One region of the Lysinibacillus sp. NPDC097287 genome, then DNA from elsewhere that is predicted to be linked to it. Evidence: riboswitches for the same ligand, from Rfam matches in the RefSeq annotation. Region 1 holds a riboswitch; the other holds the start of a gene.

Evidence for each region. Region 1 has a riboswitch for lysine ahead of ACIQ2D_RS11175 (aspartate kinase). Riboswitches for the same ligand answer to the same signal wherever they lie in the genome.
Region 2: another riboswitch for lysine. It lies ahead of ACIQ2D_RS09520 (transporter substrate-binding domain-containing protein); the one in region 1 lies ahead of ACIQ2D_RS11175 (aspartate kinase).

What each region holds. Positions count from the first base shown of each region.
Region 1 covers NZ_JBIWCX010000006.1:220,764-226,072, reverse strand. The annotation lists gene ACIQ2D_RS11185 (succinate dehydrogenase cytochrome b558 subunit) at 1-110, opposite strand, end outside; gene ACIQ2D_RS11180 (YslB family protein) at 382-816, shown strand; gene ACIQ2D_RS11175 (aspartate kinase) at 1,026-2,252, opposite strand; lysine riboswitch at 2,360-2,538, opposite strand; gene uvrC (excinuclease ABC subunit UvrC) at 2,588-4,378, opposite strand; gene trxA (thioredoxin) at 4,472-4,783, opposite strand; gene ACIQ2D_RS11160 (amino acid permease) at 5,058-5,309, opposite strand, start outside.
Region 2 covers NZ_JBIWCX010000005.1:103,227-108,535, reverse strand. The annotation lists lysine riboswitch at 495-680, shown strand; gene ACIQ2D_RS09520 (transporter substrate-binding domain-containing protein) at 799-1,650, shown strand; gene ACIQ2D_RS09515 (amino acid ABC transporter permease) at 1,732-2,457, shown strand; gene ACIQ2D_RS09510 (amino acid ABC transporter ATP-binding protein) at 2,470-3,201, shown strand; gene ACIQ2D_RS09505 (DUF6501 family protein) at 3,562-3,759, shown strand; gene ACIQ2D_RS09500 (toxic anion resistance protein) at 3,826-4,899, opposite strand; gene ACIQ2D_RS09495 (5-bromo-4-chloroindolyl phosphate hydrolysis family protein) at 4,896-5,309, opposite strand, start outside.

The DNA of each region.
Region 1 (5,309 bases):
CCAACAGCAGTGACATTCAATGACAAGTGGAACACTAGGAACAGACCTACTGGAATGACACCAAGTAGAGAATGTAAGCGTCGCCATAAAAACTCTCGATCTTTCGACAAGACTGTTACCCCCCTTAGTACTTAAAATATCACAATTAAATAGTCACCATTTTGTAAATGATAGTTCATTGACTGTGTATTTCATCATGGTACAATATTATGACATGTTTATTGTACTCTCAAGAGCAACAAGCGTCAAGGTAACTTGGCGTTTTTCGCATACCTCAATAAATCAATATTCCAGTACATTACGCTCGTTTTTTGCTCGAAAAAACAATCATTACTTAATCATTATAGAATTATACGAAAATTCTAAGAAAGAAGGCTTTATATGCTAAATAATCCAGTAAATACAATCTCTTCCTTTGGTTATGAATTAATTCGTGATCATGTTCTATCTTCAATCCTAGGAAAACATGAGGATGACGTCCTTTATTGGGCAGGAAAAGAGCTGGCACGCAAATTCCCTTGTAAAAGTCAAGAGGAAATGCTCGCATTTTTCAACGATGCGAGCTGGGGAACACTATCAGTAGCCAAAGAATCGAGAGATGGTCGTATTTTTCATTTAACGAGTGACCCACAGTTTTTACAAATTAACAATCGTAGTTTTAGACTCGAAGCGGGCTTTATAGCAGAGCAAATCCAACAAATGCAAGGCTATTTAACTGAATGCTATGACGAAAAGCACGATAAACAACAACTTGTCAACTTCACTGTCAAATGGGATGTCAAAGAGCGTATCTTAAATACTATTCCTAGCAAATAATCAAAAAAGGAGTGACACTGACCTAATTGGAAAGTGGCACTCCTTTTTATTGTAACTGTATTTGTCTTTCCGTTAATAATACTTCGATTAACGCAATAAATGTCTCTAAAATATAGATAAACTATTTTATTATCGTAAAAATTAGTTTTCATCAATTTTATTGAATATAAAAAGCTATTATACCGTTTGAAGAAATAATAGCCTTAATGTTATGCATGTAACGCTTCTTCTAAATTGAATTCCTCATGTAGTACATTTGCGGCACGAATCATATCATCTTGTGGCACAACTACGGATACTTTAATTTCTGATGTACTCACCATTTTGACAGGTATGTCCTCTCTACGTAAACAGTCGAACATACGGGCTGCAACACCTGGATTCGATGCCATCCCCGAGCCGATAATAGATACTTTCGATAAACCAATTTCAAAATCTGCAAAGCTAAAACCTAGCGATAATTTACTATCTTCAAGTACGCGTAGGGCATCTGCAAATTCATCCTTCACAATTGAAAATGAAACAGATGGCTTCACACCATCAATAATTGCCTGCACGATAATATCAACATTAATGCGATTTTCAGCAAGTGTCGTAAACATATCTGCTAATGAGGCATTTGAATAAGCATCATACCCAACAGTTAAGCGAATGATATCCGATTCAAAGGCCACCCCACGTACTAATAAATTTTTCTCCATTTCAACTTCCTCCTTCAACAAGGTTCCTTCTACATCCATTACACTTGAACGAATAATAACGGGCATTTGGAATTTTTTCGCTAGCTCCACCGCCCGTGGGTGTAAGATATGTGAGCCTAGATTAGACAGCTCTAACATTTCATCATAAGAAATCTCTTTCAACTTTTGAGCTGCAGGTATATGGCTTGGATCAGCTGTATACACACCGTCAACATTCGTATAGATATCTACTCGTTCAGATTTAAGGGCCGCGGCTATCGCAATCGCCGTCGTTTCAGCACCACCCTTCCCTAGCGTCGTAATATTCTGATCTTCATCGATGCCTTGTTCACCGGCAACAACCACAATTTCACCTTGTGCAAAATGCTCTTCAATACGCTTTACATCAATGTTTTCAATACGTGCATTATGATGAACAGCATCCGTCTGTACACCTGCTTGCCAACCTGTTAAAGACACCGCATCATAGCCCGCTTCCATTAGTGCCATCGCAAATAACGCACTCGTTAATTGTGAGCTCGTTGATAACAATACATCCAACTCACGCTTGGACACATCGTCTGATAACTCTCTCGCCATTGTTGTTAAATCCTGCGTCGTACGTCCCATTGCCGCTGCTACAACAACTACATCATAACCTCGCTCCTTTTCAGCAATTACTTTTTTCGCCACCTCTTGGATACGCTCTGTCGATGCAGTCGCTGGTCCACCGAATTTTAATACGATACTTCCCATCTGTCATTCCCCCTACACATTCTCGATTCGTTTGAACACAAAAAAAGACAGCCTTCACATACTGTGAAGAGCTGCCTGCAACATGTACAATTTATTAAAGCTTGCGCATGTGTGATAGCTCTCCGAAACATAAAGATTCGACAGTCTTACATCTCTTAAATGCAAAACCAGCACGACATCGGAAACAACGATGCCCTACTTCGGCAAGCTCCCCTTTCACACATTATCAGCGGATTTGTTCATCCTCTAATGGGCTACTATTGAATCTTGCACCTCTATCATCACTAAAATAGTGACTATTTAATTTATTTAATTGACCTTACCTTAGCACATGACTAGTCCTTTGACAATGCTTCCTGCTGAAAATACGTATAGATGTTACTTGCTAGGTTGGCTGGCATACCCGCTTCTTGTAGTTCAAGCTCATTTGCCTCGCGAATTTTCTTGACCGAGCCAAAATGTTTAAGTAGCTGTTGTTTGCGCTTTGGCCCAATACCTTCAATTTCATCCAGCACAGACTGTATGGCATGTTTTTCGTGCTGCTGACGTAAAAAAGTAATCGCAAAGCGGTGTACCTCATCTTGAATACGTTGTAGTAAATAGAAGCCATCACTTGTCCGTTTCAACGCAATAACTTCCGGTGGCTCACCAAATAATAGCTGTGACGTATTATGCTTATCATCTTTTGCTAAACCGGCAATTGGAATCGATAATCCGAGTTCATCTTCTAATACTTCACGTGCGACTTCGATTTGCCCTTTCCCTCCATCAACTAATACTAAATCAGGCAGCGGTAAGTTTTCTTTTAGCACACGAGTATAACGACGGCGAATAACTTCCTGCATCGCTCCGTAATCATCATGTTTGGCAGCAGTTCGAGTTTTGTACTTACGATACTCCTTTTTAGCAGGCTTACCGTCAATAAACACGACCATTGCCGACACAGCATCCGTACCATGCATATGACTATTATCAAATGCTTCAATTCGTAGCGGCGCAGCAATCCCCATTGCTTCACCAAGTGCCTCACAAGCGCCAATTGTTCGTTCTTCCTGTCGCTCAATAAGCTGAAACTTTGCCTGCACTGCGATTTCTGCATTCTTCGTGGCTAAGTCGACAAGCTCTTTTTTCTGCCCACGCTTTGGCGTTAGCACCTTCACATCAAGTAACTCTGTTAAAATCGCTTCATCAATAGCTTGCGGAATGAATATTTCCTTTGGCTTGATGTGCTCCGGCTTTTCATAAAATCGACCGACGAACGTTAAAAACTCTTCCTCTGCATCTCTGTATATTGGGAATATAGATACATCACGCTCAATGAGTTTACCTTGACGAACAAAAAATACTTGCACACACATCCAACCTTTTTCAACTGCATAGCCGAATACATCACGGTTTGTCGTATCACTCGAAACAATTTTCTGCTTCTGCATTACTGTATCGATATGTGTAATTTGGTCACGAAATTCCTTTGCTCGTTCGAACTCCAAGTTTTCCGCCGCTGCAAGCATTTTCTCTTCAAGCTCTTTTTTTACTGCCTCGACACCACCATTTAAAAACTTCGTCATTTCCTCTATCATATCCGTAAATACTTGCGGCTCGATATCTTTCACACAAGGCGCCAAGCATTGTCCCATATGATAATATAAGCAAACCTTTGATGGCAGCTGAACACATTTCCTGAGTGGGTACAAACGATCGAGCAATTTTTTCGTTTCACTAGCCGCATAGGCATTCGGATAGGGTCCAAAATATTTCGCCTTATCTTTTTTGACTTTACGAGTCGTAATCAAGCGTGGGTATTTTTCATTTGTAATTTTCAGGTAAGGGTATGTTTTGTCGTCCGTCAGCATGATATTGTATTTTGGATCATGTAATTTAATGAGATTCAACTCTAGAATAAGTGCTTCTATATTAGACGATGTGACAATGTATTCAAAGTCCTCGATTTCACTGACAAGTCGTTGTGTTTTTCCCTCATGCGTTCCAGTAAAATACGAGCGCACACGATTTTTCAGCACTTTTGCTTTACCGACATAAATGATGGTGCCTTGCCTGTCCTTCATTAAATAGCAGCCAGGCTGATCTGGTAATATTTCAAGTTTACGTTTGATTAAATCATTCATCGCCTACCTGCCTCCTTCACATTTCCTACTATTATACAATGTAAAAAAGCCAAGCACATCCTTAGATGGCCTGGCTCAGAAATATCTAGAATATTAAGCGTGTTTTGCGATGAAAGCTTCTAACGCTTCTTTTGGTTGGAAACCAACTGTTTTGTCGATTACTTCGCCATCTTTGAATAATAATAATGATGGAATCGACATAATTTGATATTGTGCAGCAGTACCTTGGTTATTATCCACGTCTACTTTCACGATTTTAGCAGCACTACCTGCAGCGTCAAGTTCTTCTAGAACTGGCGCGATCATTTTACATGGTCCACACCAAGTAGCCCAGAAATCTACTAACACTAAACCTTCTTTAACTTCTTCTTGGAAATTCGCGTCTGTTGCATGTACAATTGCCATTTGAAATCCTCCTTAAAACTAACTATGTTTGTAGTATAGCACGTTCAAAATACCTTGAGCGAACAATCTGCCTGGATTGTATATTTTATCCTAAAGCTCTGAAAAATAAGAGAGAAATGTCGAAAAATAGGCGTTTTGATTAAACCATTTTAATCACCACTATTAAAGTGGGAGGTTGATTTCCACTACGAGATGCTCGCTTTCCGCAGGCAAGCACCCTCCGCTACAATCAACTAAAAATGTAGTAATAACGTTAAGATAGAATATAAACTTACTACTTCCCTTCATTCCCATGATGACGCCCGCTATATACATAAGTTAACGTAATAAAGATATAAATGGCTAATGTAATCCCTGTGATGATAATCGATGTCGTGAAAATAATACCGATTAGGATTGCTACTAAAGCGATAATAGCTATCCACGTTGTATAAGGGAACCATTTAACCGCATAGGCACTTGTTTTTTCTGGCTGTATTTTACGCGATTTCAAATGTGCAATCGCAATGATTAACCAAATAAATAA
Region 2 (5,309 bases), on a different contig from region 1:
TTAGAATTTAATTCAGAGAGTTCTGCCAATAGAGTTTTAATTATTACTATATTTACACAAATGATCATCTTCACAACCCATGTGATAAGCGCAGATAATTTTAGGTGTAATATCAAATACATTTAATGGTGTGAATAGGTTTGAAAGCTTAGTAAGCCTTATGGGGACTAGAGAAGTTGTAAGGAAACTACTCTGTAATTTACATGTGGTTTAATATTTTGCATAAGCATTAAGTTAATAAATTGGCTCGTAAAGGAACTTGGATTGAAAAAAGAAGACAAGCTAAACTACATTGTTGATTTAGATAATTGTAGTAAATATAATTCTACAAGGATTTTACAAAAAGTTAACCTGTTATCAATCGTTATCAAAAATATAATAATTATTCATTATTATTTTATCAATAGTCAGAATAATGACGAAATTATCTTGACTTAAATGTCTACTCTATAGTAGTATCTATGTATCAATTAAATATTTTCACCTCACGTTCTGTGTGAGGTAGAGGCGCGATATTTATTAGTTCATTGTTGAGTATAAGCAAGCGAAGACGCAATGAAGAAGGAAATGTCGCCGAAGTATAAAAGGAGCTCGTACTTTTATGCTGGGCTTGCAATAAATAGTTGCAGGACTGTCCTAGTAAATATAATTCCAGTTTACTAGGTTGTGCTATCTCGGAAACATGGAAGTTATAGTGAGGATTTGGGCAACTGTTGATAACGTACGACCTAAGTTCTAAACTTGGGTCGTTTTTTCATATAGTTGCTTTTATTTTTTTACAGAAAAGGGGAGATTTACATGAAAAGAAAATGGCTATTATTCATGTTGACAGTAATGACTGCAATTATGCTGGCTGCCTGTGGCACTGGCGACAAAAAAGAGGAAACAACAGGTGGAAGTGCTACACCTGAAGAAGGCGGCGAGTTCCGTATTGGGATGGAAGCAGGGTATGCTCCGTTTAACTGGACACAACAAGATGATTCAAATGGTGCAGTCAAGATTGCTGACAATGCTGAGTATGCAGGTGGTTATGACGTTCAGATGGCGAAAAAAATCGCTGAAGGCTTAGGAAAAGAATTAGTTATCGTAAAAATGGAATGGGACGGCTTAGTACCAGCCCTACAATCTGAAAAAATTGATGCAATTATTGCTGGTATGTCTCCAAACGAAGAACGTAAAAAAACAATTGATTTTACTGATAACTACTATACTTCTGATCTAGTAATGGTTGTGAAAAAAGGTAGTCAATTTGAAAATGCCAAGTCAATTAAAGACTTCTCAGGTGCTAAAATTACAGCCCAGTTAAATACTTTCCACTATACCGTGATTGACCAAATTGAAGGTGTTGAAAAGCAAACAGCAATGGAAAGCTTCCCTGCGCTTCGTGTAGCGCTACAATCTGGTAAAATTGATGGTTATGTATCAGAACGTCCAGAGGGGATTTCAGCGCAAGCTGCAAATGAAGAGTTCACATATGTAGCGTTTGAAGAAGGTTTTGACGTAAAACCAGAAGATACATCAATTGCAGTCGGTGTTCGCAAAGGTGATGCAAGTATTGAAAAAATCAATGAAATATTAAAAGGTATTCCAGAAGAAGATCGTCAACAAATTATGGAAGACGCAATTTTACAACAACCTGCAGCACAATAATCTGAAGATGCACGGGCTACATTGGTGGTCCGTGCAGTCTTTTACATAAGACGAACAACAGTCGTTGTTAGGAGGAACTACATGAGTTTTGAATGGATACTTTCAATTATAGAAAACAACTGGCAAATGTTTTTACGAGGGGCGTATTATACGCTACTAATTTCTACAATTAGTACAATTATTGGTGCATTTATCGGATTTTTTATCGGAATTATGCATACCATTCCTACGCGTAAAAAGAACGTTAAGCATTATATTTTAAAGCTTTTCAACTTTATACTGACATGCTACGTTGAATTTTTCCGTGGTACACCAATGATTGTACAAGCGATGGTTGTTTACTACGGATTAGACATGGCATTTGGTATAGATATGCACTTTATTACAGCAGGTATATTAGTAGTTTCACTTAATACAGGAGCGTATATGGCTGAAATTGTGCGTGGTGGTATTGTTTCCATTGATAAAGGACAATATGAAGCCGCTTCAGCAATAGGTATGAATCATTTGCAAATTATGATTCACGTAGTATTACCACAAGTTGCACGAAACATCTTACCGGCTACAGGTAACCAGTTAATCATGAACATTAAAGATACAGCGGTATTAAGTGTAATCGGCGTAACGGAGTTATTTTTCCAAACTAAGTCTATTTCCGGAAATAACTTCCGCTACTTTGAATCATTCTTCGTAGCTTGCGTACTATACTTTATCATGACATTTACTGCATCTCGTATTCTATTGTATGTAGAAAAACGACTTGATGGACCAGATGCATATAAAAAAGAACAGAAAGAAATAGTATAGGGGGACGAACAAATGGCAATCATTCAAATCGAACATTTAAGTAAATCATTTGGACGTAACCAAGTGTTAAAAGATGTGAATTTCCAAGTGCAAAAAGGAGAAGTAGTTTGTTTGATCGGCTCTTCAGGCTCTGGTAAATCCACACTTCTACGCTGTATAAATTTACTCGAAACGCCAAGTGGTGGTCAGATCATTTATAAGGGCGAAAATATTTTAGATGAAAAGCATAATATACAAGAATATCGTACACATTTAGGGATGGTGTTCCAGCAGTTTAATTTATTTAATAATCATGATGTGTTGAAAAACTGTACAGTTGGACAAGTGAAAGTATTGAAACGTTCGAAAGTGGAAGCTGAAAAAGTGGCGATGAAATATTTAGAAGTCGTAGGTATGTCGCAGTATGTCAACGCAAAGCCTCGTCAGTTATCGGGCGGTCAGAAACAGCGTGTCGCGATTGCACGTGCACTGTCCATGAATCCTGAAGTAATGTTGTTTGACGAACCGACTTCAGCGCTTGACCCTGAAATGGTGGGTGAAGTGTTAAAAGTTATGCGTCAGCTTGCCAATGAAGGAAATACAATGCTCATTGTAACGCATGAAATGGAATTTGCTAAGGAAGTAGCAGACCGTGTTGTCTTCATGGATAAAGGTGTCATCGTAGAAGAAGGAGTACCTTCAAAAGTATTAGTAAATCCAGAGCATGAACGTACGAAAGAGTTTTTAAAACGTACTTTAAAATAAACATAAAGAAGGTGAGTCCGATTATTCGCACTCACCTATTTTCTAGAATTCCATTCTGCATATAGAACGAAGCAAATTGCAAACGCAACAGCGATTATGAAAAACCATTGCGGTACACCACCAAAACTCATTTTAACACCTCTTAAAGTTATTGTAACATTATAAATAGATACAGTGGAGTCTAGACACTCAATAAATCAGATGAATGTGTAATTTATTGTAAGTTGATAAGAGCTTGTAAACCACTTTTTTAGGTTAAATATGAATTAGTATGGTTTTTTTCTCCACAAAAGCTCAGAAATCGTATAAAATAGACTATAAGCGGTTAGCTTAGTGCTAGTAAAGAGAGGTAGATATACGATGTTACATTTAAAATGGAAAGATGCACCGACAATTCGTACGGTAACTTGCAAACATACGAATGCATCAAAATATTTGGTGTCAAACGTGTTAACAGTAGGTAAAGAATACGAAGTGAAAAATGAAACGGAAGAGTTCGTTTTCATTATCGACAACACAGGTAATGTTGGCGGTTACTATAAAGACTACTTTGAATGAGTTAAAGAAAGAGCATGTATAGGATAGATTCCTATGCATGCTCTTTTGCGTTGTTTAGGATATCACCTAAAGAGTTTTACTAAGCTTTAATTCTGCTACTTCTTGTAAGAGCTCTTTTTCTTTTTCTGTGGTAGTATGCAGCGTGAATAAATCTTGAAGAGTTGTTTTTAGTTCATGCTGTGTTTCTTTGAATTTTGTTAATTGCACTTCGAAGGAAGGGCTTTGTATAAACCGGTCATTTGCACGGGTAAGTTTTTCTTCTAGCTGAGAATAGTGCTTATCCGCATTCATAGACAGCATCATGGCTAATTGATTTTTCCATAGAGGGATCAGAGTAACAATTGAAAATTCGATTTTTTCAGCGAGAGTCTGATTAGCCTTTTGAATCATTCGGATTTGAGGTGCTGTTTGTAAAACTACTTGCTGCGAAACTTGTAAGTCATAAATGCGCTGATCGAGTCGTTCAATTTGAGCTACAAAGTCATTAAGCTGCTGGATAGCGAGTGGTTGATTATTCATTTGTACGACATCGACTTTAGCTGGTAATTCGACTTCAATCGATTGGTGCTTCTTCATCTGTCCTGCAGCAATAGCAATTGCCAGTTCTTCGAAAAAGTCATTATTATGTGTATAAAGCTGTTCTAACATCTCAACATCATTTAGTAACTGAAATTGAGCTCGTTCTAGCTGTATGCCGATACGTTCGACCTGTATGCTAATGCGTTCAAAATCTGTTAGCGTTTGTTTTAAGTTTGGGCTAGTTTTTCCAAGTAATTTGTTAAAAAATGATGGTTTTTTTTGCTCTAATTCGCTTGGATCCACACGATCGAGTGTTTGCATTAATGTATCTAACATTTGTCCAATTTTAGTAACATCCTTGCGTTTCATTTGTGCCAACATTTGGTCAGCAAATTGAGAAAGGGCACGTTGAGAGCGTTGTCCTAAGGTAAGGACAGATTCAAAATTTGACACATCAATTTGACTAGCGAGTAACAGTGCACGACTTTGTGCAGGTGGCGATAGCGTTTCATATGTTTTCATCGCCTCCTGAGTAGTAGGCGCTACTAAATATGTCTGGACAAGAGGGGACACACCATTTAATGTTTCTAGATTAATTGCCCTTTCTCTATTTACTGTCACTTATTATCGCCTCGCCATTCTAGCTGTTCTTTTTTTCTCGTATTCGAGCGGTTTGCGAACTCTATTTCCATTTGTAGATGGTCAATATCGTTCGAAAGCACATCTTTTAAGTCAATTTGAATAGTATCGTTTAATCCTGTTAATGTTTCACGTGTTTGTGATAGCGTTAATTGGATTTCTTTGTCCTTTACGGGCTGTTTTGTTAGCATCGTATATTTTTCCGTCAATTGCACAGCTGAAGGTAAGTGTGCATAGAAAAACTGTTCCACACTATAAAACTTTTGTGGGTCGGTCTTGACGATTTTGACAATATTTTTTGAAATACGAGTCATTTCAAGTAACTGTTTAAATGTACTAATAGAACGCACACGTAAATAGTTTTGACTTAAAGTTTGAATATGTTTTTGGGC